One region of the Stenotrophomonas sp. GL_111 genome, then DNA from elsewhere that is predicted to be linked to it. Evidence: predicted binding sites of a transcription regulator. Region 1 holds the regulator's gene; each other region holds the start of a gene.

Region 1 (8,060 bases):
TGGATGTCTTCGTAGATGGCCGGGTTCAAGGACAGGATCCGCGCGATGATCGCAGTGTCCAGCTCGAAGGACGCCGAGCGGTACGGCATCAGCTCGGTGAGCGTACCCAGCAGCGGTGCGTACTCGCGCAGCACGCCGGCCTGGGCCAGGTGGGTGGCGTGCACCATCGCCTGCACCAGCGCCATCACCTGGTCGTGGTGCTCGGGCGTGGCCTGCACGCATTCGGCTTCCAGGGCGCTGCACAACTGCTGCACCCACGGCTGCCAGCGCGACAAGCGTGCCTCGCAGACCACCATCACCCGCCCCTTCAGGGTGGGCGCCTTGGGCGGTGCGGTCATCGGATGCAGGCCGACCACCTCGGCCTGCGAGGTCAGCATCGCGGCCACCGGTGCGCTTTTGACCGAGGTGACGTCCAGCCACAGTCGTCCGGCTTCGCGCCCCGCCGAGCGGCGCACATAATCGGCGATCAGTGCCGGGGTATGGCGGATCGGGGCGGAGAACACCAGCACGTCGGCACGTTCGAGCAGGGTCTCCGGATCCTCGGAGTGCGGGTCGGCCGGATCATGGCCAATGACCTGCAGGCCCATCCGCTGCTGCAGGAAGCCGCGCAGCCAGCGCCCGTAGGCACCGGCGCTGCCGACGATGCCAACGACAACCGGTGCTGCACTCACGCCAGCCGCTCGGGAACGAAGCGACGCGGCAGGGCCAGTGCGGCCGGCGCGGCGGCCAGCACATCGAACTCTTCGTGGCCGTTGGCCAGGGTGGTTTCCAGCGCGACGTGCACGCCGGCGATCGCGCGCGAGATGGCCTGTTCGAACGATTCACCGCGCAGCAGGAACGCCACCAGCAGCGACATCAACACATCGCCGGTACCGGCCACGTCCACCGGCAGGTGCGGCGAGGACCAGCGCCAGATCGCCTCGCGGCTGACCGCCAGGGTGACCAGCTGGCCGGGCTCGCCACCGACACTGTGAGCAAGCACCCACTGCGGCCCACGCGCGAGCAGCGCCTGCGCGGCGGCGATGGCATCGCCCTCTTCCAGGCTGGGCATGCCGGTGAGACGGCCCAGCTCGAATGCGTTCGGGGTGACCAGCCAGGCATGCGGCAGCAGCCGTTCGGCAAACACGGCTTCCAGCCCCGGTTCCACGTAAGGGCCGGTATGGGTATCGCCGATGACCGGGTCCAGGCAGTAGCGCAGCTGCGGCGAGGCCGGCAGTACGTCATCGAGCCAATCGGCGAAGGCCGCGCCATTGCCGACGCTGCCGAAATAGCCGGATACCAGCATCCGCGCCCGCTGCGGCAGGCCGCGTTCGCTGGCCCCCAGCAGGAGTTCGGCGAACCAGTCGGCGGGCAGCACGCGGCCGCGCGTAGTCGGGTAGAACGGCGCATTGCTCAGCAGCGTGGTGGGCACTTCGGCCACGCGTACGCCCAGCGCGCGCAACGGCGGCACCGCGGCACTGTTGCCGGCATAGCCGTAGACCAGCTGCGACTGTACCGAGATGACGTCGACCGGCGACGGACCGTCCGGGCGCTGGCGGCGCCCGTGGACCAGGTGGCTTTCGAGGGATTCGTTCATGCCGACATTTTACGCCTGCCAACCCGAACGGCGCAGAGTGCGGGTAGCGCCGCCCTGCGTCGGACAAGAGATGGTTCTATCAACAAAAGCGGATTCGCTCTGGGTGTGAGGCGAGCGGTGGGCTTTTCGCGCAGACGGGAGAAAGCCCAAAAAAAGGCCCCCTGTCGCCAGAGGGCCTTCGTTACATCGCTTGAATCGCGTACAGCTTACGAGGTCATGCGGTCCCAGAACCCCTTCACGCCGTCGATGAACGTCGCCGACTTCGGCGAGTGCTTGCGCGCTTCGTCGCCGGTGAAGGTGGTTTCAAACTGCTCGAGCAGCTTGCGCTGTTCGGGGGTCAGGTTGACCGGGGTTTCCACCACGACGCGGCAGTACAGATCGCCCTCGCTGCGGCTGCGCACCGAGCGCACGCCCTTGCCGCGCATCCGGAACAGCTTGCCGGTCTGGGTTTCGGCCGGGATGCGGATTTCCGCATAACCGCCCAGCGTGGCCACGCGCACGGTGTCGCCCAGCGCGGCCTGCGAGATCCGGATCGGCACTTCGCAGTGCAGGTCGTCGCCGTCGCGCTGGAAGATGGCGTGCTCGCGCACCCGCACTTCCACATACAGATCGCCCGCCGGAGTACCGGCCGGACCCGCCTCGCCCTCACCGGACAGGCGGATGCGGTCGCCGCTGTCGACGCCCGCAGGCACCTTCACCGACAACACCTTGTCTTCCTCGACACGGCCATTGCCGTGGCACGTCTTGCAGGGGTTCTGGACGATTTTGCCGCGGCCGTTGCAGTTGTGGCAGGCCTGCTGCATGGCGAAGATGCCGCGCTGGATGCGCACCTGGCCATGGCCCTTGCACACGGTGCAGGTCTCGACCTTGCCGTCTTCCGAACCGCTGCCGTTGCAGTCGTCGCACTCGGCCAGGGTCGGAATCTCGATGCGGCGCTCCACGCCCATCACCGCCTCTTCCAGGTCCAGCTCCATCACGTAGCCGATATCGGCCCCGCGACGCGCCTGGCGCTGGCCACCACCACCGCTGCCACCTCCGAAGATGTTGCCGAAGATATCGCCGAAAATATCGTTCATGTCCGGGCCGCCGGGGCCACCACCGCCGCCGCCCATGCCGTGCTCGAACGCAGCATGGCCGTGGGCGTCGTACATGCGCCGCTTGTTGCTGTCGGACAGGGTTTCGTACGCTTCCTTGCACTCCTTGAAGGAGGCTTCGGCCGCGTTGTCGCCCGGATTGCGGTCCGGGTGGAACTTCATCGCGCAACGGCGATAGGACTTCTTCAGTTCTTCGTCGTTGGCGGTGCGGGACACGCCCAGCACTTCGTAATAATCGCGCTTGCTCATAACTTGAATCGGTATCCGGCAGTCGGGATGCGTCCCCGACAAACCGTGTTACGGCTGCCAGGATCTACGGGGGATACGACAACGGGACGTTGCCTGTGCAACGTCCCGTGTCGGGTCCGGATCAGGACTTCTTGTCGTCCTTGACTTCGGTGAACTCGGCGTCGACCACATCGTCGTGCGCGCCGTTGTTGGCACCGGCGTCCGGGCCCGGAGCGGCACCGCCCTGCTCGGCCGCAGCCGAAGCGGCGAACAGCGCCTGGCCGGCCTCTTCCAGTACCTTCGACTTGGCTTCGATCTGTGCCTTGTCGTCGCCCTTCATCGCGGTTTCCAGGTCGGCCAGGGCCGACTCCACCTTGCCGATCACATCGCCACCGACCTTGCTGCCGTGCTCGTTGATCGCGGTACGGGTACCGTGGATCAGCGCGTCAGCCTGGTTGCGGGCCTGGACCAGCTCATGGAACTTCTTGTCTTCTTCGCGGTTGGCTTCGGCGTCGGCGACCATGCGCGCGATCTCGTCCTCGGACAGACCCGAACCGGCCTTGATCTCGACCTTCTGTTCCTTGTTGGTCTTCTTGTCCTTGGCCGACACGTGCAGGATGCCGTTGGCGTCGATGTCGAAGGACACTTCCACCTGCGGCAGGCCGCGCGGCGACGGCTCGATGCCGGACAGGTCGAACTTGGCCAGCGACTTGTTGAAGCGGGCCTGTTCGCGCTCACCCTGCAGCACGTGCACGGTCACGGCCGACTGGTTGTCCTCGGCGGTGGAGAACACCTGCGAGGCCTTGGTCGGGATGGTGGTGTTCTTCTCGATGATCTTGGTGAACACGCCACCCATGGTTTCGATACCCAGCGACAGCGGGGTCACGTCCAGCAGCAGCACGTCCTTGACGTCGCCGCCCAGCACGCCGCCCTGGATCGCAGCACCCAGTGCCACGGCTTCGTCCGGGTTGACGTCCTTGCGCGGTTCCTTGCCGAAGAACTCGGTGACAGCCTGCTGCACCTTCGGCATGCGGGTCTGACCACCGACCAGGATCACTTCGTTGATGTCGCTCGAACGCAGGCCGGCATCGTTCAACGCGACGCGGCACGGCTCGATCGACTTCTTGATCAGGTCTTCCACCAGCGCTTCCAGCTTGGCGCGGGTCAGCTTGATGTTCAGGTGCTTCGGGCCCGACGCGTCGGCGGTGACGTACGGCAGGTTCACTTCGGTCTGCTGGCTGGTGGACAGCTCGATCTTGGCGCGCTCGGCGGCGTCCTTCAGGCGCTGCAGGGCCAACGGATCCTTGCGCAGGTCGATGCCCTGGTCCTTGTTGAACTCGTCGACGAGGTACTCGATGACGCGGTTGTCGAAATCTTCGCCGCCCAGGAAGGTGTCGCCGTTGGTGGCCAGCACTTCGAACTGCTTCTCACCGTCGACGTTGGCGATCTCGATCACCGACACGTCGAAGGTGCCGCCGCCCAGGTCGTACACCACGATCTTGCGATCCTTGTTGTCGCCCTTGTCCAGGCCATAGGCCAGCGCGGCCGCGGTCGGCTCGTTGATGATGCGCTTGACTTCCAGGCCGGCGATGCGGCCGGCGTCCTTGGTCGCCTGGCGCTGGCTGTCGTTGAAGTAGGCCGGCACGGTGATCACCGCCTCGGTGACGGTCTCACCCAGGAAGGCTTCGGCGGTCTTCTTCATCTTCTCCAGCACGCGGGCGGAGATTTCCTGCGGCGCCATCTTCTTCGCGTCGCTGGTCTGCACCCAGGCATCGCCATTGTCGTGGGCCAGGATGCCGTAAGGCACGTGCGCGATGTCCTTCTGGACTTCAGCGTCGGTGAACTTGCGGCCGATCAGGCGCTTGACGGCGTAGAAGGTGTTCTTCGGGTTGGTGACGGCCTGGCGCTTGGCCGAGGCGCCCACCAGCACTTCGCCGTCCTTGGTGTAGGCGACGATCGAAGGCGTGGTGCGGTCACCTTCCGAATTCTCGATGACGCGGGCCTTGCCGCCGTCCATGATCGCCACACACGAGTTGGTGGTGCCGAGGTCGATACCAATGATCTTGCCCATGAGGGAGACTCCTGAAAATTTGGGGAACATCCGGCAGCTGCCGGGTTATGAATGGGATGTGGGGGATGGCGGGAACACATTCAAGCCATCCGCCGAACACTGTGTCCGGTGGCGGCGCAACGCGTTCAGCGTCGCGCCAGCCCGGCCGCCCGGGTCAATCGCGGGCGACGACGACCAGCGCCGGGCGCAGCAGGCGGTCGTTGAGCAGGTAGCCCTTCTGGAACACCTGGACCACGCTGCCGGGCGCCGCGCCGGGCGCGTCGACCTGGCTGATGGCCTGGTGGTGTTCCGGGTTGAAGGTCTGGCCGGTCGGGTCGAGCAGGGTCAGGCCATTGTCGGCGGCGACCTTGAGCAGCTGCTTGTAGGTCAGCTCCAGGCCTTCGCGCAGCGGGCTCGGCTCGCTGCCGGCGGCATTCAGGCCGGCGTCGAGGCTGTCGAACACCGGCAGCAGCTCGCCCAGCAGCTTTTCGTTGGCGAAGCGGCGCGCCTGTTCCACGTCGCGGGCCACGCGCTTGCGCTGGTTGTCCAGGTCGGCGCGCTCGCGCAGCGACTCGGCCTTGAGCAGCGCCAGCTCGTTATGCAGGGCATCGTACTGCTGCTGCAGGGAATCGGCCGAGGCCTGGGCGGCGTCCGGCTGCTGGGATGCGATATCAGACTGGTCTTGGTTCATTTCCGGATCCTTGGCGGTGACTCCCCGCCTCCACCCACCCCTATATGGGCGTGGCCTCCGGTTTCAAGAGCTTCGGGACAATTCAGGCCTTGTCGCGGGACAATCCTGCCCCGCCCGGCGAGCCCAGCGCAGCCCCCAGCACCTGGGCGGTAGCCTCCACCAGCGGGATCATGCGGTCGTAGGCCATCCGCTTGGGCCCGATCACCCCCAGCACGCCCAGCACCTGGCCATCGGCCGAGTACGGCGCGGTCACCAGCGATACGCCCTCCAGCGGCATCACCCCGGTCTCCTCGCCGATGAAGATGCGCACGCCCGGGGCCTGGATGGTGCGTTCGAGCAGCTGCAGGATCTCGCGCTTGCTGGCGAAGACCTCGAACAGCTCGCGCAGGCGCTCCAGGTCGGACAGGTCCTGCACGCCCATCAACCGGGTCGCCCCGGCCAGCACCATGTCATCGGCCGGCGGCACCATGGCCTGCTCGGCCAGCTCGATGCTGTGAGCCAGCAGCTGTTCCATTTCCGACTGCGCATCGCGCAGCTCCAGCAGCAGCCGCGCGCGGATCTCGGCCAGCGGCCGCCCGGCGCAGTTCGCGTTGAGGTAGTTGGCCACCTGTTCCAGCTCGCCCGGCTCGAAGCTGCGGCGCGGCTCGATCACCCGGTTCTGCACCTCGTTGTCGGCGAACACCAGGATCGCCAACACCCGGCGCGCGTCCAGGGCCACGAAATCGATATGGCGGAACGCGAACTGCTCCCGACGTGGCGCACTGACCACGCCAACGAAGTGGCTCATCGCCGAGAGCAGCTCCGAGGCGCTGCCCAGCAGGGCCTGGGTGCCGCTGCCGGTGGCCAGCTCGCTGCGCAGCCGGCTCAGGTCACCCTCCCCCGGCGGCTGCATCTTGACCAGGCTGTCCACGAACACCCGGTAGCCATGCGCGGTCGGTACCCGCCCGGCCGAGGTATGCGGCGAACTGAGCAGGCCGAGGTCTTCCAGGTCGCCCAGGATGTTGCGGATGGTGGCCGGGCTGACATCCAGCCCAGCCAGCCGCGCCAGGGTCTGCGAGCCGACCGGCTCGCCGTCCTGGATGTGGCGCGCGATCAGGGTCCGCAACAAGTGGCGGGCGCGTGGCGCAAGATGGGTGGCGGAAGGGTGCATGGAATCAGCCTGTGAGACGCCACCTTAGATAATGGCTGTCGGGGCCGATGGCAAGCCATTGGAGCATCCCCTCGCCCATGCTAGCGTTGCGCGGCTCGAGAACCCAAGAACATGCTCAGACATCTATCGATCAAGGATTTTGCCGTCGTCCGCGCTACCGAACTGGAATTCGGCGCGGGCATGACCGTGGTTTCCGGCGAGACCGGCGCAGGCAAGTCGCTGATGGTCGACGCGCTCGGCTTCCTGTCCGGACTGCGCGCCGACAGCGGCGTGGTCCGCCACGGCGCCGCTCGTGCCGAACTGTCGGCCGAGTTCGCCCCCGTCGGCGACGCCCCGGCGTGGCGCTGGCTGCGCGAGAACGAACTCGACGACGACGACCAGTGCCAATTGCGCCGGGTGATCCGCGCCGACGGCGGTTCGCGCGCCTGGATCAACGGCCGCCCGGTCACCCTGGGCCAGCTGACCGAACTGGCCGCGATGCTGGTGGAGATCCACGGCCAGCACGAACAGCAGGCGCTGTTGTCGCGGCCCTCGCAGCTTTCGCTGCTGGACGCCTACGCGCGCAACGATACCGAGCGCGGCCAGGTCCGCCAGGCCGCCGCGCGCTGGCAGGCGCTGGTGGACGAAGCCGAGGCGCTGTCGCGCCAGGGCGACGTCAGCGACCGCATCGGTTTCCTGGAACACCAGCTCGGCGAACTGCAGCGCGAGGACCTCGAACCGGCCTCGATCACCCAGCTCGGCAGCAGCCACCGCCGCCAGGCCCATGCCAGCGCGCTGATCAGCGCCTGCGACGTGGCCGCCAGCCGGCTCAACGGCGATGACGACGTCTCGGTGCTGCAGTTGCTGCAGCAGACCCGCCACGAGCTGTCGCGGGTGGCCGAACACGACAGCCGGCTCGGCGAGGTCGATGCCCTGCTCGACAGCGCCGCCATCCAGCTGCACGAAGCCCTGTCGCTGCTGGATCGGGTCCACGACGACCTGGATGCCGACCCGGAGCAGTTCGAGGACATCGAACGCCGGCTCGGCCGCCTGCACGACCTCGCGCGCAAGCACCGGGTCCCGATGGAGGCCCTCGGCGAGCAGCGCGATGCAATGGAAGCCGAAGTGGAACAGCTGCGCGGCGCCGACACCCGCCTGCAGGCCCTGGCCGGGGAAATCGACCGCGCTGCCGGCCAGTGGCAGGCCGTGGCCGCCACGCTCAGCGCCAGCCGCCGCACCGCCGCGGCCGAGCTGTCGCACACCACCACCACCCTGATCGGCGAGCTGGGCAT
Region 2 (8,060 bases), 2.1 Mb from region 1:
TGCGGCGGGGTTCTTCGTCGTACTGTGGCGCGTGGGTACCGGCCGGGGGCCGGCACCTACCGGACCGATGCGTGCCGACCGAAGGCCGGCTGCGGCATCAGAAGTCCATGCCGCCCATGCCACCCATGCCGCCCATACCGCCGCCAGCGGCGCCAGCGCCGTCATCCTTCTTCGGCGACTCGGCCACCATCGCTTCGGTGGTGATCATCAGGCCGGCGATCGAGGCAGCGTTCTGCAGTGCCGAACGGGTCACCTTGGTCGGGTCCAGGATGCCGAATTCCAGCATGTCGCCGAATTCGCCGGTGGCCGCGTTGTAGCCGTAGCTGCCGGTGCCTTCCTTGACCTTGTTGACGATCACGGACGGCTCTTCGCCTGCATTGGCGACGATTTCGCGCAGCGGGGCTTCCATCGCGCGCAGGGCGATCTGGATGCCGTGGTTCTGGTCTTCGTTGGCACCCTTCAGGCCGGCCAGCGCGGTGACCGCACGGACCAGGGCAACACCGCCGCCCGGGACCACGCCTTCTTCAACGGCTGCACGGGTAGCGTGCAGGGCGTCGTCGACGCGATCCTTCTTTTCCTTCATTTCGATTTCGGTCGACGCACCGACCTTGATCACGGCAACGCCGCCGGCCAGCTTGGCCACGCGTTCCTGCAGCTTCTCGCGGTCGTAATCGGACGAGGTGTCTTCGATCTGGGTCTTGATCTGGGTGACACGCGCTTCGATGTTGGCCTTCTCGCCGGCGCCATCGATGATCGTGGTGTTTTCCTTGGAAACCTGCACCTTCTTGGCGCGGCCCAGGTCCTTGATCGTAGCCTTTTCCAGCGACAGGCCGATTTCTTCGGAGATCACGGTGCCGCCGGTCAGCACGGCCATGTCTTCCAGCATCGCCTTGCGACGGTCGCCGAAGCCCGGTGCCTTGACGGCCACGACCTTGACGATGCCACGGATGGTGTTGACCACCAGGGTGGCCAGCGCTTCGCCTTCGATGTCTTCGGCGATGATCAGCAGCGGCTTGCCGGCCTTGGCGACGCCTTCCAGCACGGGCAGCAGGTCGCGCACGTTGGAGATCTTCTTGTCGTGCAGCAGCACGTACGGATCGTCCAGGTCAGCGGTCTGCGACTGCTGGTTGTTGATGAAGTAGGGGGACAGGTAGCCGCGGTCGAACTGCATGCCTTCGACGACGTCCAGCTCGTTTTCCAGGCCCGAGCCTTCTTCAACGGTGATCACGCCTTCCTTGGTCACGCGGCGCATCGCTTCGGCAATGATGTTGCCGATCGACTCGTCCGAGTTGGCCGAGATCGTGCCGACCTGGGCAATCGCCTTGTCGTCGGTGGTCGGCTTGGAGATGTTCTTCAGCTCGGCAACGGCGGCCACGACGGCCTTGTCGATACCGCGCTTGAGGTCCATCGGGTTCATGCCGGCAGCGACGGCCTTGGCGCCTTCGCGGATCAGGGCCTGGGCCAGCACGGTGGCGGTGGTGGTGCCGTCGCCGGCGTCGTCGTTGGTGCGGGAAGCGACTTCCTTCACCATCTGCGCGCCCATGTTCTCGAACTTGTCAGCCAGTTCGATTTCCTTGGCGACGGACACGCCATCCTTGGTGATGGTCGGGGCGCCGAAGCTCTTTTCGAGCACGACGTTGCGGCCCTTCGGGCCCAGGGTGGCCTTGACGGCATTGGCGAGAATGTTGACGCCGCGCACCATGCGCGAACGAGCGTCTTCACCGAAACGAATATCCTTGGCAGCCATTGCGATTACCTTTTTGGTAGAGCCGGACCATGCCCGACTGCATTGAACGGGGGAAGCGAAAGCGCCGGGGCAGGCCCGGCAGCGTCAAACTCAGCCGATGACGGCGAGGATGTCGTCTTCGCGCAGGACCTTGTACTCGACGCCTTCGGCCTTGTAGCTGCTGCCGGCGTACTGGCCGTAGATGACCTTGTCACCGACCTTCAGCGACGGCGCGCGGACGCTGCCGTTGTCCAGCGGCTTGCCCGGGCCCACGGCCACGACTTCACCCTTGGTCGACTTTTCCTTGGCGGAATCCGGAATCAGGATGCCGCCGGACGAGATTTCATCGGCTTCGATCGGCTTGACCACGACGCGGTCGTGAAGCGGCTTGATGCTCATGTGAGACCCTTTAAGTTATTGATTGGTCAGAAAAAGTCTGGCGATGTTAGCACTCGCACCAGGCGACTGCCAGCAACGCTTACGAAAAAACCCGACGCTGCGGGACACAGCAGAGATGAGGCTGGCGGCATCCCTTTCAAGGGCTGCGGGTCAAATTTTTGGTTCTTCTTCCATTGGAGGGGTGTCCCGCTCCCAGGGCAACAGCAGCGGGCTGCGCGGTTCCATGGGCTGGCGGCCTTCCGCGAAGAGCACTGCTGGCTTCGTTCCGGGTGTGAGGCGAGCGTTGGGGCCCCCTTGGTGGGTGGCAGGCGCCTTGGCAAATGTCCCCCGGCGCCGGCCTGCGGCCGTCACCTCCTCCTTTACTTTGCCCAGTCGCCTGCCACCCACCAAGGGGGCAAGGCTTCGGAACGCACTTGTAAAACCGAGCGCCAGCAAAGAGGCGCCCGTGTACGTGGTACGCGGGCCCCGATGCCCTTGCGGGCGAAGTAAAGGAGGAGGGGACGGCCGCAGGCCGGCGCCGGAGGACATTCGCCTGCAAGGGCATCGGGGCCCGCGCCCCAGCCACCCACCGCGGGGCCTGCCACGGAACAATGCCCCGTGGGCTTTTCCGCAGAGGGAAAGAAGCGCCGTTTTCTTGACGCACGTCTCAGTGTCAGAGGTCGATTCCGACATATCGATAGAGGTGTCATCTGGATTGGGTAGATTCGGCCGGCGACACCCAATCACAAGGAGTAGTAGATGAGGTTGCTCACCCCGCTGTCCCTGGGTTGCCTGATGGCACTGGCTGCCGGCACCGCCCAGGCGGATGTATTCATCAATGAACTGCATTACGACGACTCGACCCCCGCCGGCGATGTCGGCGAGGCGATCGAGGTGGTGGCCACCGCCGGTGAGGACCTCAGCAGCTACCGGCTGTACCTGTACAACGGCAGCAATCCCTCGGCCGCGGCCGTGTACGCCAACAACCCGGTCCCGGCCGGCACTGCGGCGAGCTGCGGCAAAGCCACCCTCGCCACCGTCACCTACCCCACCAACGGCCTCCAGAACGGTGCCAATGACGGCATCGCGCTGGTCGATGGCAGCGGCAAGGTGGTCCAGTTCATCAGCTATGAAGGCACCATCACCGCGGCCGGCGGTCCCGCTGCGGGGCTGACCAGCCAGAACATCCCGGTCAGCGAGAGCAACAGCACCGCCCCGGGTACCTCCCTGCAGCTCACCGGCAGCGGCAGCCAGTACAGCCACTTCACCTGGGCCGAGTCCGCCGCGCAGACCTTCGGCGCCTGCAACACCGGCCAGACCTTCAGCGGCGGTGGCGGCACCGGCCCGAACACGCCGCCGTCGGTACGCCTGACCACCCCGGAACAGGGCGCCAGCACCTTCCCGGCGGCCGCCGACCTCAACGTGACCTTCAGCGAGACGGTGACCCTGGCCAGCGGCGCCTTCGTGCTCAGCTGCGGCCAGTCCGGCACGGTACCGCTGACCCATGCCAGCAGCGGCAGCACCTTCTCTCTGTCCACCAACACCGCGCTGATCGCCGGCGAAGCCTGCCGTTTCGATATCCGTGCCAGCCGCATCAGCGATGCACAAGGCGCCCACCCGGCGGCCGATACGCGCATCGCCTTCACCGTGGCCACCGGCGGCACCGGGCCGGGCCCCGATCCGGATCCGGGCAGCTACTACTCGCGGGTCAACACCACCTCCCCCAGCCAGCTGCGCTGCTCGCTGCATGAAACCATCAAGGGCCATACCGCGTATCCGTACAGCGGCTCGGGGACCAGCACCTGGACCATCCTGGAGATCGCCGACGAAGATCCCAACAACAGCGGCAAGATCCTGGATGCCTACCGCAACCACAGCTACACCAAGGTCAGCGGCCGCGCGGGTACCGGCAGCGGCTTGACCTACAACCGCGAGCACACCTGGCCGAACTCGCTGGGTTTTGCCAGCACCACCGGTGACAAGGGCCTGCCGTATGCGCCCTATACCGACACCCACATGCTGTACCTGACCGATGCACAGTGGAACGCGGACCGCGGCAACAAGCCGTTCGCCAAATGCGACAGCAACTGCGGCGAGCGTGCCACCGAAGCCAACAACGGCGTTGGCGGCGGCAGCGGCGGTTACCCGGGCAATTCCAACTGGGTGCGTACCCCCGACGGCAATGGCGGTTCGTTCGAGGTGTGGGGCAAGCGCAAGGGCGACATGGCGCGTGCGGTGATGTACATGGCCATCCGCTATGAAGGGGGCAAAGACGCCAAGACCGGCCAGTCCGAACCGGACCTGGAACTCACCGACGACCGCAGCAAGATCGTCAAGACCTCGGCCTCGCCGGCCTACATGGGCCTGCTCTCGACCCTGATCGACTGGCACCTGTCCGATCCGCCGGATGCCGCCGAACGTGCCCGCAACGAAGTGGTGTTCAGCTTCCAGGGCAACCGCAACCCGTTCATCGACCACCCCGAATGGGCCACGCCGGGCCTGTTCACCTCGGCCAAGCCGGCCACCTGCCAGCTGGCCAACTGAGCCTCGCCGACCGGCGCCCATGCGGCGCCGGTCGGACCAATCGGCTCGCACGGTCCTATACTCGGCGGTCATGTCGATCGCCGATCCCGTATTCATTCTTTTCACCACCTGCCCCGACGCGGCCTGCGCCACGCGGCTGGCCCATGCGCTGGTGGAAGAACGCCTGGCGGCGTGTGTGACCCGCCTGGACGGGGCGCACTCGACGTACCGCTGGCACGGTGAAATCAGCGAGGACCACGAGGTCCAACTGCTGATCAAGACCACCGGCAGCCGCCTGGACGCCGCCATCGCGCGCGTGCAGGCCCTGCATCCGTATGAACTCCCCGAGTGCATTGCGGTCGAAACCCGCGCCGGCCTGCCGGCGTACCTGGACTGGATTCGGGCGCAGACCCGTGAGGAAACTGATTGATGACGCTGCTTCGTCGTATTGCCGCGCTATGCGCGCTGTTCGTGGTTTCCCTGCCGGCCCTGGCGGTCAGCGAGAAAGACCTGTTGCCGGTGGACGAGGCATTCGGCCTGAGTGCGCAGGCGCGGGACCGCGACCGGATCGAGATCCGCTGGAACATCGCCCCCGGCTACTACCTGTATCGGCACCGCACCACGGTCAAGCCCGATGCCGGCTTCGCCGCCGAGGCCTTGCAGATGCCGGCCGGCAAGAAGCACCACGACGACTTCTTCGGTGAAGTGGAAACCTACCGCGAACGCCTGATCGCCGTGCTGCCGGGCAAGGCCGCCGATGGCACCGACACGGTCACGCTGGAAGTGCGCTACCAGGGCTGTGCCGATGCCGGGGTGTGCTACCCGCCGCAGAAGCGCAGCGTGCAGGTCAAGCTGCCTGCGGGCGCTGCTGGCAACACGGCCATGGCGGCGTTGAACAGCGCGCCGGCCGCCGCCACCGGCTCGCCGTTCAACAACCCGCTGGCCGGCAACAGCGGCGGCGGCCTGCGCCTGCCCGGCGCGGCGGCGGCCCAGGCCCTGCCGCTGCCGTCCGAGCGCGCGTTCGGTTTCGATGCCATCGTCGGCGACGGCAACACCGTGTTGCTGCGTTTCAGCCCGGCGCCGGGCTACTACCTGTATCGCGACCGCACCTCGTTGAAGCTGGAAGGTGCCAGCGGCATCCACGCCGACAAGCTGCAGTGGCCGGCGGCCAAGTCGCACCGCGATGAACATTTCGGCGATGTGGCGGTGTACTTCGACCAGGTCGATGTGAAGCTGCCGCTGCGCCGCAGCCGCGCCGAGGCCGACGATGCCACCCTGGTCATCACCTTCCAGGGCTGCCAGACCGATGGCATCTGCTACCCGCCGATGACCCGCCGGGTGAAGCTGTCGCTGCCGGCCGGCAAGGTCAATGCCAGTGGCGATGAGGCCGCAGCCAAGAGCGAGGTGATCACGCCGCTGCCGAACCGCGACAAACGCGCCCAGGCGCGTGAGCGCGACAACGCCGGCATCGCCACCGAGCCGCTGCTGATCCGCCCGAACGCGTCCGATGCCAACGCCGCCGGCGTGGCCAGCAGCAGCCCCGATGCCAGCGCCGAAAATGCAGGGCGCACGCCGCCACCGGCCGCGACCGCCCCGGCGGCGGGCAACCTGCTGATGCTGCTGCTGTTCGCGGTGGCCGGCGGCCTGATCCTCAATCTGATGCCGTGCGTGCTGCCGATCCTGTCGCTGAAGGTGCTGGGCGTGGCGCAGAGTGGTGAAAGCCGCCAGCGCGCGCGCAGCCATGCGCTGTGGTACACCGCCGGCGTGCTGGTGGCGTTCGCCGCGATCGGTGCCCTGGTGCTTGCACTGCGTGCGGCTGGCCAGGCGGCGGGTTGGGGCTTCCAGCTGCAGCATCCGTGGTTCATCGCCGCGCTGGTGTATCTGATGTTCGCGGTGGGTCTGAGCCTGTCCGGCGTGTTCACCCTGGGCGGCAGCCTGGGCGGTGTGGGCCAGACACTGGCCGCGCGCAGTGGCCCGGTCGGCGATTTCTTCACCGGCGTGCTGGCCTGCGTGGTGGCCAGCCCGTGCGTGGCGCCGTTCATGGGCCCGGCATTGGCGTACGCGTTTGCCGCACCGGGGCCGCTGGCGATGCTGGTGTTCCTGGCACTGGGCCTGGGCCTGGCGCTGCCGTTCCTGCTGATCGGCTTCGTGCCCTCGCTGGCCAAGCGCCTGCCGCGCCCGGGGGCGTGGATGGAAACGCTCAAGCACGTGCTGGCGTTCCCGATGTACGCCACCGCGATCTGGCTGCTGTGGGTGCTGGGCAAGCAGCGCGGCGTGGATGCGATGACGTTGGTGCTCGGCGGCCTGGTGGTACTGGCGCTGGCCCTGTGGTGGTTCGAACGCAGCCGCTGGCGCAGCCAGCGCGTGGGCGGCCTGCTGGCCACGCTGCTGCTGCTCGCCGCGCTGGTGCCGGTGTGGGGCGTGACCCGGCTGGATCCGCCGGCCAAGGCCGCCGCTGCCGCCAGCGACAACGTGGTGGCGTATTCGCCGCAGATGCTCGACCGCCTGCGCCAGGACAAGCGCGTGGTGTTCGTCAACATGACCGCCGACTGGTGCGTGACCTGCAAGGCCAACGAGCGCGCCGTGCTCGGCACCGATGCATTCCACGACACCCTGCGCCGTACCAACGCGGTGTACATGCGCGGTGACTACACCGATGTGGACCCGGAAATCACCGCGTTCCTGGATGAGCACAAGGCGGTGGGCGTACCGCTGTACGTGGTGTACGGCCCGGGTGCACCGCCCACCGTGCTGCCCGCCGTGCTGACCCAGGCGCTGGTGGAAGAAGCCCTGCTGCGTACCGCGCGATGAGTGCACGGCCACCACGCCGGACCCGGGTGGTGGCCGCCTTCGCGGCGCTGGTCGGCATCGGCACCGGAGCCTGGTTCTTCAACCACTCCCTGCCCGAACCGCCACCGCTGCCGGCGCCGCGTGCGGCAGTAGCCAGTGCCGGCATCGGCGATGCGCTGCCGGCGATCACCCTGCCCGACCTTGATGGCCACCCCCAGGACCTGGCCCGCTTCCAGGGCCGCCCGCTGTTGATCAACGTCTGGGCCAGCTGGTGCGGGCCGTGCGTGGAGGAAATGCCCGCGTTGGCGGCCTTCGCCGCGGCGCAGCCGGCCGACGGCGTGCAGGTGCTGGGACTGGCGCTGGATACGCCCGATGGCGTGCGTGATTTCCTGCAGCGCGTACCGGTGGCCTACCCCATCGTGCTGGACACTCCCGGCCCAACCGATGCCAGCGTGCGACTGGGCAACACCCAGGGCCTGCTGCCGTACACGGTGCTGGTGGATGCGCAGGGCCGCATCGTCAAACAGAAACTGGGGCCATTCAAACACGGTGAGATCGAGGGCTGGGCGCACGCGCCCTGAGCGCCACCCCGGCGACCGGGCCGCCGCGGCTTGACCCCTGCCCGCCCGCACCCAACAATGAC
Region 3 (8,060 bases), 2.2 Mb from region 1:
CGAATGGACTTCGCCGTTCTTGAACACCAGCAGCATCGGGATCGAACGCACGTGATATTTCACGGCCAGGTCGCGCTGCTCGTCCACGTTGACCTTGGCGACCTTGGCGCGGCCGTTGTAGGCGTCGGCCAGCTCATCCAGGGCAGGGGCGATCATCTTGCACGGGCCACACCACTCGGCCCAGAAATCGACCAGCACCGGTTCTTTGGAATCCAGCACTGCGCTTTGGAAGTCAGCCGTGCTGACATGTACAACCTTGTCGCTCATCTTGGTCTCTCGTCTGGAAATGCACCCGGCCGGGCCGGAGGGAGGTTGAACCTGGAGGACACCTGGCGGCGTCTTCCCCGTCTGCTGCCTCGTGACCGCATCGGGCGGCCAGCGGTGCGTCAGGTGGATGCCTGGACGCTCACGGCGGGCAGTGTACCCCTATCGTCGGGAGGGGACAGACGCGGTTTGGAAAGAAGCGTCCTGTGATCACCATCGCGCTTTGTGTCCGTTGGCCTGCTCCCTATATGCGGCCTGTGCGGGCCGCTTCCAGCACCCGGGCCACGCCTGTTCAACTGGCGGCAGGCGCGGTGAACACGGGGAGAAACCGGCCCGGCGCGCTGCGGATACGAGGGCCATATGGCAGTCTCTGAGGGGGCTGCGACGCGCAAGCCCGGTTTGGCGCCGACATTGCGCTAAACTGGGACATTGTGCGGCGCCCCAGGACCGGTTGGGTCCGGCCTCGCCAACCCCGGCGCAGGGGCCGCTAAGGCGACGGTGCCCCCCAAGATCGCAAGCTGCCCGCACCTCTGCCGGGTTGGCCTTACCAAGACGGACTCATGAGCGACAAACCGCTGACCGATTTGACCTTTTCCTCCTTCGAGCTGCATCCGGCCCTGCAGGCCGGCCTTGAAGGAGCCGGATTCACCCGTTGCACGCCGATCCAGGCGCTGACCTTGCCGGTCGCGCTGCCCGGCGGCGATGTCGCCGGCCAGGCCCAGACCGGTACCGGCAAGACGCTGGCCTTCCTGGTCGCGGTGGTGAACCGCCTGCTGACCCGCCCGGCGCTGGCCGATCGCAAGCCGGAAGACCCGCGCGCGCTGATCCTGGCCCCGACCCGCGAACTGGCCATCCAGATCCACAAGGATGCGGTCAAGTTCGGCTCGGACCTGGGCCTGCGCTTCGCGCTGGTCTACGGCGGTGTCGATTACGACAAGCAGCGCGAGATCCTGCAGCAGGGCGTGGACGTCATCATCGCCACCCCGGGCCGCCTGATCGACTACGTCAAGCAGCACAAGGTGGTGTCGCTGCACGCCTGCGAAATCTGCGTGCTCGACGAAGCCGACCGCATGTTCGACCTGGGCTTCATCAAGGACATCCGCTTCCTGCTGCGCCGCATGCCCGAGCGCAGCACGCGGCAGACCCTGCTGTTCAGCGCCACGCTCAGCCACCGCGTGCTGGAGCTGGCCTATGAGCACATGAACGAGCCGCAGAAGCTGGTGGTGGAAAGCGAATCGATCACCGCCGCCCGCGTGCGCCAGCGCATCTACTTCCCGGCCGACGAAGAGAAGATTCCGCTGCTGCTGGGCCTGCTGTCGCGCAGCGAAGGCGCGCGCACCATGGTCTTCGTCAACACCAAGGTGTTCGTCGAGCGTGTGGCGCGTTCGCTGGAAAAGGCCGGCTACCGGGTCGGCGTGCTGTCCGGCGATGTGCCGCAGAAGAAGCGTGAGAGCCTGCTCAACCGCTTCCAGAAGGGCCAGCTGGAAATCCTGGTGGCCACCGATGTGGCCGCGCGCGGCCTGCACATCGACGGCATCAAGTACGTCTACAACTACGACCTGCCCTTCGACGCCGAAGACTACGTGCACCGTATTGGCCGTACCGCCCGCCTGGGCGAGGAAGGCGATGCGATCAGCTTCGCCTGCGAACGCTATGCGATGGGCCTGCCGGACATCGAGGCCTACATCGAGCAGAAGATCCCGGTTGAAGCGGTCACCAGCGAAATTCTGACCTCGCTGCCGCGTGCCGAGCGCGCGCCGCCGGCCGAAGGCGAAGAGGTCGACGAAGACCAGAACGAAAGCGTCGGCCAGATCTTCCGCGAGGCGCGCGAAGCGCGTGCCGCCGAGGAACAGCGTCGCGGCGGTGGCAGCAGCAGTGGCCGGGGCGGCAAGCCGTCCGGTGGCCGCGGCGAGCGTCGCGGCCCGGGTGAGCGCAGTGCCGATGGCCAGCCGCGTCGTGAGCGCAAGCCGCGCGTGGAAGGCGAGCAGCCGGTCGTCGAGGGTGCAGCAGCGACGCCGGTAGCCCCGGCGCCGGTCGCCAGCGCCGCCCCGTCCGCCGCCGGCAGCCCGGCCGTGGAAGGCGAGCGCGCGCCGCGCAAGCGTCGTCGCCGTCGCCACGGTCGTCCGCTGGAAGGTGCCGACGCCGCAGGCCAGCCGGTCACCCCGGTGCAGGTCGCCGCCAAGCCGATGCGCAGTGCACCGGCCGCCGACCCGAGCGCCTCGTTCCTGACCCGCATCGGCCGCAAGATCCGCCGGATGCTGTCGGGAAGCTGATCGGCGCGGCGGTAGCACCCGACCGTTGGTCGGGTGACATTCAAGGCGTGCCGACCAACGGTCGGCACCCACCAAGGCCCGGATGGCACCCAGCAAGGCCCGGATGGTACCCGCCGTCGGTAGCCTCATCTGCACGCTGCCACGCTCCTCCTGCATAATCAGGGGATGAGCGTCCTGCGTTTTGACAATGTCAGCAAACAATATGCCGGCGGCCACCAGGCACTGGTGGACGTCAGCTTCGATGTCGCGCCCGGGGAAATGCTGTTCGTCACCGGTCATTCCGGTGCCGGCAAGAGCACCCTGCTCAAACTGATCCACCTCGACGAGCGGCCCAGCCGCGGCGCGGTGATCTTCGATGAGCGCAACCTGCTCAAGGTGCGCGGTGGCAGCATCCCGCGGCACCGCCGCCAGGTGGGCGCGGTCTACCAGGACCATCGCCTGCTGATGGACCGCAGCATCGCCGAGAACGTGGCCCTGCCGCTGATCCTGCGTGGCACGCGCCGCGCCGAGATCGGCAAGCGGGTCCGTTCGGTGCTCGAACGCATGGGCCTGGGCCACCGCGAAAAGGCGCTGCCGTCGCAGCTGTCGGCCGGTGAGCAGCAGCGCGTCGGCATCGCCCGCGCCATCGTCAGCGAACCCAAGCTGCTGGTCGCCGACGAACCCACCGGCAATCTCGATCCCACCTTGGCCGCGGAAATCATGGCGCTGTTCGCCGAACTGCCCGAGCGTGGCACCAGCGTGCTGGTGGTCAGCCACGACCTGGCGCTGCTGCGGCACATGCGCAAGCGCGTGCTGATCCTGGATCACGGCAAGCTGATCGACGACATCTCGCCGCAGGACCTGGCCGAATGAGCACTGCCACTGCCAAGCCGGCCCCCAACAAGGAAGCCGCCGCCCCTTCGCGTCTGGGCGTGTGGCTGCACCACCATGGCCACAGCGTGGTGTTCAGCCTCGGCCGCGCCTGGCGCAAGCCGTGGGCGACATTGCTGACCATCATGGTGATGGCGCTGGCCCTGGCGTTGCCGCTGGGCCTGTCGATCGCATTGGACAACCTGAAGCACTTCGCCGGCAGCGTGCAGCAGTCGCGCGACATCAACCTGTTCCTCAAGACCGATGTCGATGCGGCCAGTGCCAAGCAGGTCGCCGAGAGCCTGCGCGGTCGCGCCGATGTTTCAGAGGTGGTGGCGCGCACGCCCGACGAGGGCCTGGCCGAGCTGCGCGAGAGCGCCGGCTTGGGCGAGGCGATCGATGCGCTGCACGACAACCCGCTGCCGACCCTGTTGATCGTCACCCCGGCCAATGGCGCCGATGACGCGCGCCTGGCGCAGTCGCTGGAAGGTCTGCCGCAGGCCGATCTGGTGCAGCACGACGCGCTGTGGCGCAAGCGCCTGGATGCGTGGCTGGGCTTCGGCACGCGGCTGGTGCAGGTGCTGTCGGTGCTGCTGGGGCTGGGCGCGGCGCTGGTGGTGGGCAACACGGTGCGGCTGGACATCCAGGCCCGTCGCGACGAAATCGGCGTGCTGCAGTTGCTGGGGGCCAGCGATGGCTTCATCCGCCGCCCGTTCCTGTACCTGGGCGCCTGGTATGGGCTGGGCGCCGGTGCGCTGGCGTTGGCGCTGATCGGCGTGGCCGGGCTGGCCCTGCGCCCGCCGCTGGCGGCGCTGTCGGAAAGTTATGCCAGCCCGTTCGTGCTGCACGGGCTGGACCTGTTGCATTCTTCGTTCGTACTGCTCGGCACCGTGGTGCTGGGCTGGCTGGGCGCATGGCTGGTGACAGGGCATTTCCTGCGCCAGACCCGACCGACCGAGACCTGAGGCCCGCATGCGTCCGCAAGCCCTGAAGCACCTGGCCGACGACGCACCGCGCGTGATGGTGGTCGACGGTTCCAAGCTGGTCCGCAAGTTGATTGCCGATGTGCTGCAACGCGAACTGCCGGCGGTGGACGTCGTCGGCTGCGCCAGCATCGAGGAAGCCCGCCAGGCGCTGGAAGCTGGCCCGGTGAACCTGGTGACCACCTCGCTCACGCTCAGCGACGGCGATGGCCTGGCGCTGGCGCGGATCATCCGCGAGACCGCCGGGCAGGCCTACGTGCCGGTGATCGTGGTATCCGGTGACGCGCAGCAGCATCTGGAACAGCGCCGCTTCACCGAGTACGTCACCGATTATTTCGACAAGGCGCTGGGCCACGAAGCCCTGGCGACCTTCATCCGCGGCTACGTGCAGCCGGAAACCATTCCCGGCGCCACCATCCTGTATGTCGAGGACAGTCGCGTGGTTGCCGAGGCGACCAAGCGCATGCTCGAGCGCCAGGGCCTGCGCGTGCTGCACGTGATGACCGCCGAGGATGCGTTCGCGCTGCTCACCGCCGAATCGTTGGGGCGTAGCAGCCACCGCATCGACCTGGTGCTGACCGACGTCACCCTGAAGGGCGAGCTCAGCGGCCGCGATGTGGTGCAGCGCGTGCGCGTGGACTTCGGCTACGGCAAGCGCCGCCTGCCGGTGCTGGTGATGACCGGCGATGGCAACCCGCACAACCAGTCCAGCCTGCTCCAGGCCGGTGCGAACGATCTGGTGCAGAAGCCGATCGAAGAACGCCTGCTGATCACCAAGGTGCTGTTCCAGCTGCGCCTGGCCCGCCTCAACGACAAACCCGTGGTGCGATGAACGACGAAACCCAACCGAGCATCCAGCTCGAACCGAGCTGGAAGGCGCGTATTGGCGATTGGCTGCTGCGCCCGGAGATGCGTGAACTGTCCGGCTTCCTGCGCCAGCGCAAAGCGGCAGGCGCGCATGTGTTCCCGCCGGGCCCGCAGATCTTTGCCGCCTTCGATGCCACCCCGTTCGAGCAGGTCAAGGTGGTGATCCTCGGCCAGGACCCGTACCACGGCTATGGCCAGGCGCATGGGTTGAGCTTCTCGGTGATGCCCGGCGTACCGGTGCCGCCGTCGCTGTTGAACATCTATAAAGAGATCGAAGCCGACCTCGGCATTCCGCGCCCGGACCATGGCTGCCTGCTGCCGTGGGCACGCCAGGGCGTGCTGCTGCTGAACGCGGTATTGACCGTGGAAGAGGCCAAGGCCGGCTCGCACCAGGGCCGCGGCTGGGAAGGCTTTACCGACCACGTGGTGGACACGCTCAACCGCGAGCGCGAAGGCCTGGTGTTCCTGTTGTGGGGCAGCTATGCCCAGCAGAAGGGCAAGGTCATCGATACCGGCCGCCACCGGGTGTTGAAGGCGCCGCATCCTTCGCCGCTGTCGGCGCACCGGGGGTTCATGGGGTGTCGGCATTTCTCGGCGACCAACGAGTATCTGGGCCGGCGCAACCTGGGGCGGATTGATTGGGCGCTGCCGTCGCGTGCGGGGTTGGATGTGGAGGGCTGAGCGAGGCGTAGGGTGGGTGGGGCAGCGGGGCGGTGGGGTCGGGGGCGGCGCGGTGGGGTGTTGGGTCGGGTCGGGTGTTGGCGGTGGCCGGTGGTGGGCTTCGGTGTTGTCTGGCCTGCCGAGCATGGCTCGGCACTACCGGAGAGGGTGGCTTCGGCGGTTGGCTTCGGTGGGTCCATGAACGTCGGTGTTAGGGCCTTGGTAGAGCCGGGCCATGCCCGGCTGAATGTCGGACAACATCTGTAACCTGAATAGGCCTTCCCAGCCCGATGTTCAGCCAAAAAGCACACGGTTTGGCCTGGTGTTTCAGGCTATCTAATTGATTTAATAGATGAATCAAGGCTATTTGCCGCCGCTCGCCACTGTCATCATTTCGCGGTAGCGTAGTGGGGTAATCAGCGCCAGCGTTGCATCAACAGAACGCTGGAACTTTTTTCCCCTTTAGCAGTCGAATAACCGGACTGCTAAGATGAGCCCTATGAGCCAGAACACCTCTACTGCCCTTGTGGCAAACAATCTCCCGATTCCCAGTGCGCTCGGTTCGCTGGACGCCTACATCGGTGCCGTGCACCAGATCCCGGTGCTGTCGGTCGATGACGAGCAGGACTTGGCCCGTCGCTTCCGCGACGACGTGGACCTGGACGCCGCGCGCGAACTGGTCCACTCGCATCTGCGCTTCGTGGTGCACGTGGCCCGTGGCTACAACGGCTACGGCCTTGCGCTGGGCGATCTGATCCAGGAAGGCAACATCGGCCTGATGAAGGCGGTGAAGCGTTTCGACCCGGACATGGGCGTACGCCTGGTGTCGTTCGCGGTGCATTGGATCCGTGCCGAAATGCACGAGTTCATCCTGAAGAACTGGCGCATCGTCAAAGTCGCCACCACCAAGGCGCAGCGCAAGCTGTTCTTCAACCTGCGCAAGTCCAAGACGCGCCTGGGTTGGATGAACGCGGCCGAAGTGCGTGCGGTGGCCAAGGACCTGAACGTGTCCGAGCGCGAAGTGCTCGAGATGGAGTCGCGCCTGTCCGGCCGCGATATCGGTTTCGATGCGCCCAGCGACGATGACAACGAGAATGCGCCGCCGTCGCCGGCTGCGTACCTGATGGCCGACGCCGAAGATCCGTCGATGGCCTACGAGCGCGAAGACAGCGAAGACAACCAGCTGCAGCTGCTGCGCGAAGGCCTGGCCGAGCTGGATGCGCGTTCGCGCGACATCATCCGCCGTCGCTGGCTGGACGCGGACAGCAAGGTCACGCTGCAGGAACTGGCCGATGAGTACGGCGTGTCGGCCGAACGCATCCGCCAGGTGGAAGCGAACGCGCTGAAGAAGATGAAGGCGCTGTTTACCGCGTGATCGTTCGCACTGCATGACATGCAAAAGCCCGGCGATTGCCGGGCTTTTTCTTTGGGCGACTCAAAGGCCCGACATGGCCGGGCCATTGCCATGCACGACGAAGGCGCCGGTCAGCTGCGCTCACGCGCAATCGCGCGCCAGCCGATGTCGTTGCGGTGGAACTCGTGGTCCCAGGTGATCGCGGCAACACCGGCGTACGCGTTGGCCTGCGCATCGCTCACGCTGTCGCCCAACGCGGCCACGCACAGCACCCGGCCGCCCGCGCTGAGCACCTGGCCCTGCGCATCCAGCGTGGTGCCGGCATGGAACACCTTGGCCGTCGTCGGCACCGCGTCCAGGCCGTGGATCACCTCGCCGGTGATCGGCGTTTCCGGGTACGGTGCGGCGGCCATCACCACGCCCAGCGACGGGCGCGGGTCCCACTGTGCCTGTACATCGTGCAGGCGCTCGTCGATGGCGGCTTCGACCAGTTCCACCAGGTCCGACTGCAGGCGCAGCATCACCGGCTGCGTTTCCGGGTCGCCGAAACGCACGTTGAACTCGATCACCTTCGGCGCGCCGCTGGCATCGATCATCAGGCCCGCATAGAGGAAACCGGTGAACGGAATGCCGTCGGCGATCATGCCCTGCACGGTCGGGTTGACCACTTCACGCATCACCCGGGCATGCACGTCATCGGTGACCACCGGTGCGGGCGAGTACGCGCCCATGCCGCCGGTGTTCGGGCCGGTGTCGCCATCGCCGACGCGCTTGTGGTCCTGCGAGGTGGCCATCGGCAGCGCGGTGCGG

What was found. Region 1 encodes HrcA, which represses chaperone genes, less so after heat shock. Its sites were predicted from a motif close to TTNGCACTCNNNNNNNNNGAGTGCNAA; they were not measured.
Region 2: AC3IPM_RS17420 (co-chaperone GroES) is a predicted target of HrcA. The motif match lies at 2,172-2,198, and genes of this name have one in related genera.
Region 3: rpoH (RNA polymerase sigma factor RpoH) is a predicted target of HrcA. The motif match lies at 6,359-6,385, and genes of this name have one in related genera.

What each region holds. Positions count from the first base shown of each region.
Region 1 is NZ_CM174421.1:1,782,410-1,790,469, reverse strand. It holds gene AC3IPM_RS08315 (prephenate dehydrogenase) at 1-671, opposite strand, end outside; gene pdxY (pyridoxal kinase) at 668-1,576, opposite strand; gene dnaJ (molecular chaperone DnaJ) at 1,783-2,919, opposite strand; gene dnaK (molecular chaperone DnaK) at 3,041-4,969, opposite strand; gene grpE (nucleotide exchange factor GrpE) at 5,124-5,639, opposite strand; gene hrcA (heat-inducible transcriptional repressor HrcA) at 5,722-6,789, opposite strand; gene recN (DNA repair protein RecN) at 6,901-8,060, shown strand, end outside.
Region 2 is NZ_CM174421.1:3,922,102-3,930,161, forward strand. It holds gene groL (chaperonin GroEL) at 98-1,747, opposite strand; gene AC3IPM_RS17420 (co-chaperone GroES) at 1,838-2,125, opposite strand; gene AC3IPM_RS17425 (endonuclease) at 2,864-4,648, shown strand; gene cutA (divalent-cation tolerance protein CutA) at 4,719-5,057, shown strand; gene AC3IPM_RS17435 (protein-disulfide reductase DsbD family protein) at 5,057-7,438, shown strand; gene AC3IPM_RS17440 (TlpA family protein disulfide reductase) at 7,435-7,998, shown strand.
Region 3 is NZ_CM174421.1:3,976,368-3,984,427, reverse strand. It holds gene trxA (thioredoxin) at 1-267, opposite strand, end outside; gene rhlB (ATP-dependent RNA helicase RhlB) at 825-2,537, shown strand; gene ftsE (cell division ATP-binding protein FtsE) at 2,703-3,389, shown strand; gene ftsX (permease-like cell division protein FtsX) at 3,386-4,351, shown strand; gene AC3IPM_RS17670 (response regulator) at 4,359-5,201, shown strand; gene ung (uracil-DNA glycosylase) at 5,198-5,917, shown strand; gene rpoH (RNA polymerase sigma factor RpoH) at 6,396-7,271, shown strand; gene purD (phosphoribosylamine--glycine ligase) at 7,382-8,060, opposite strand, start outside.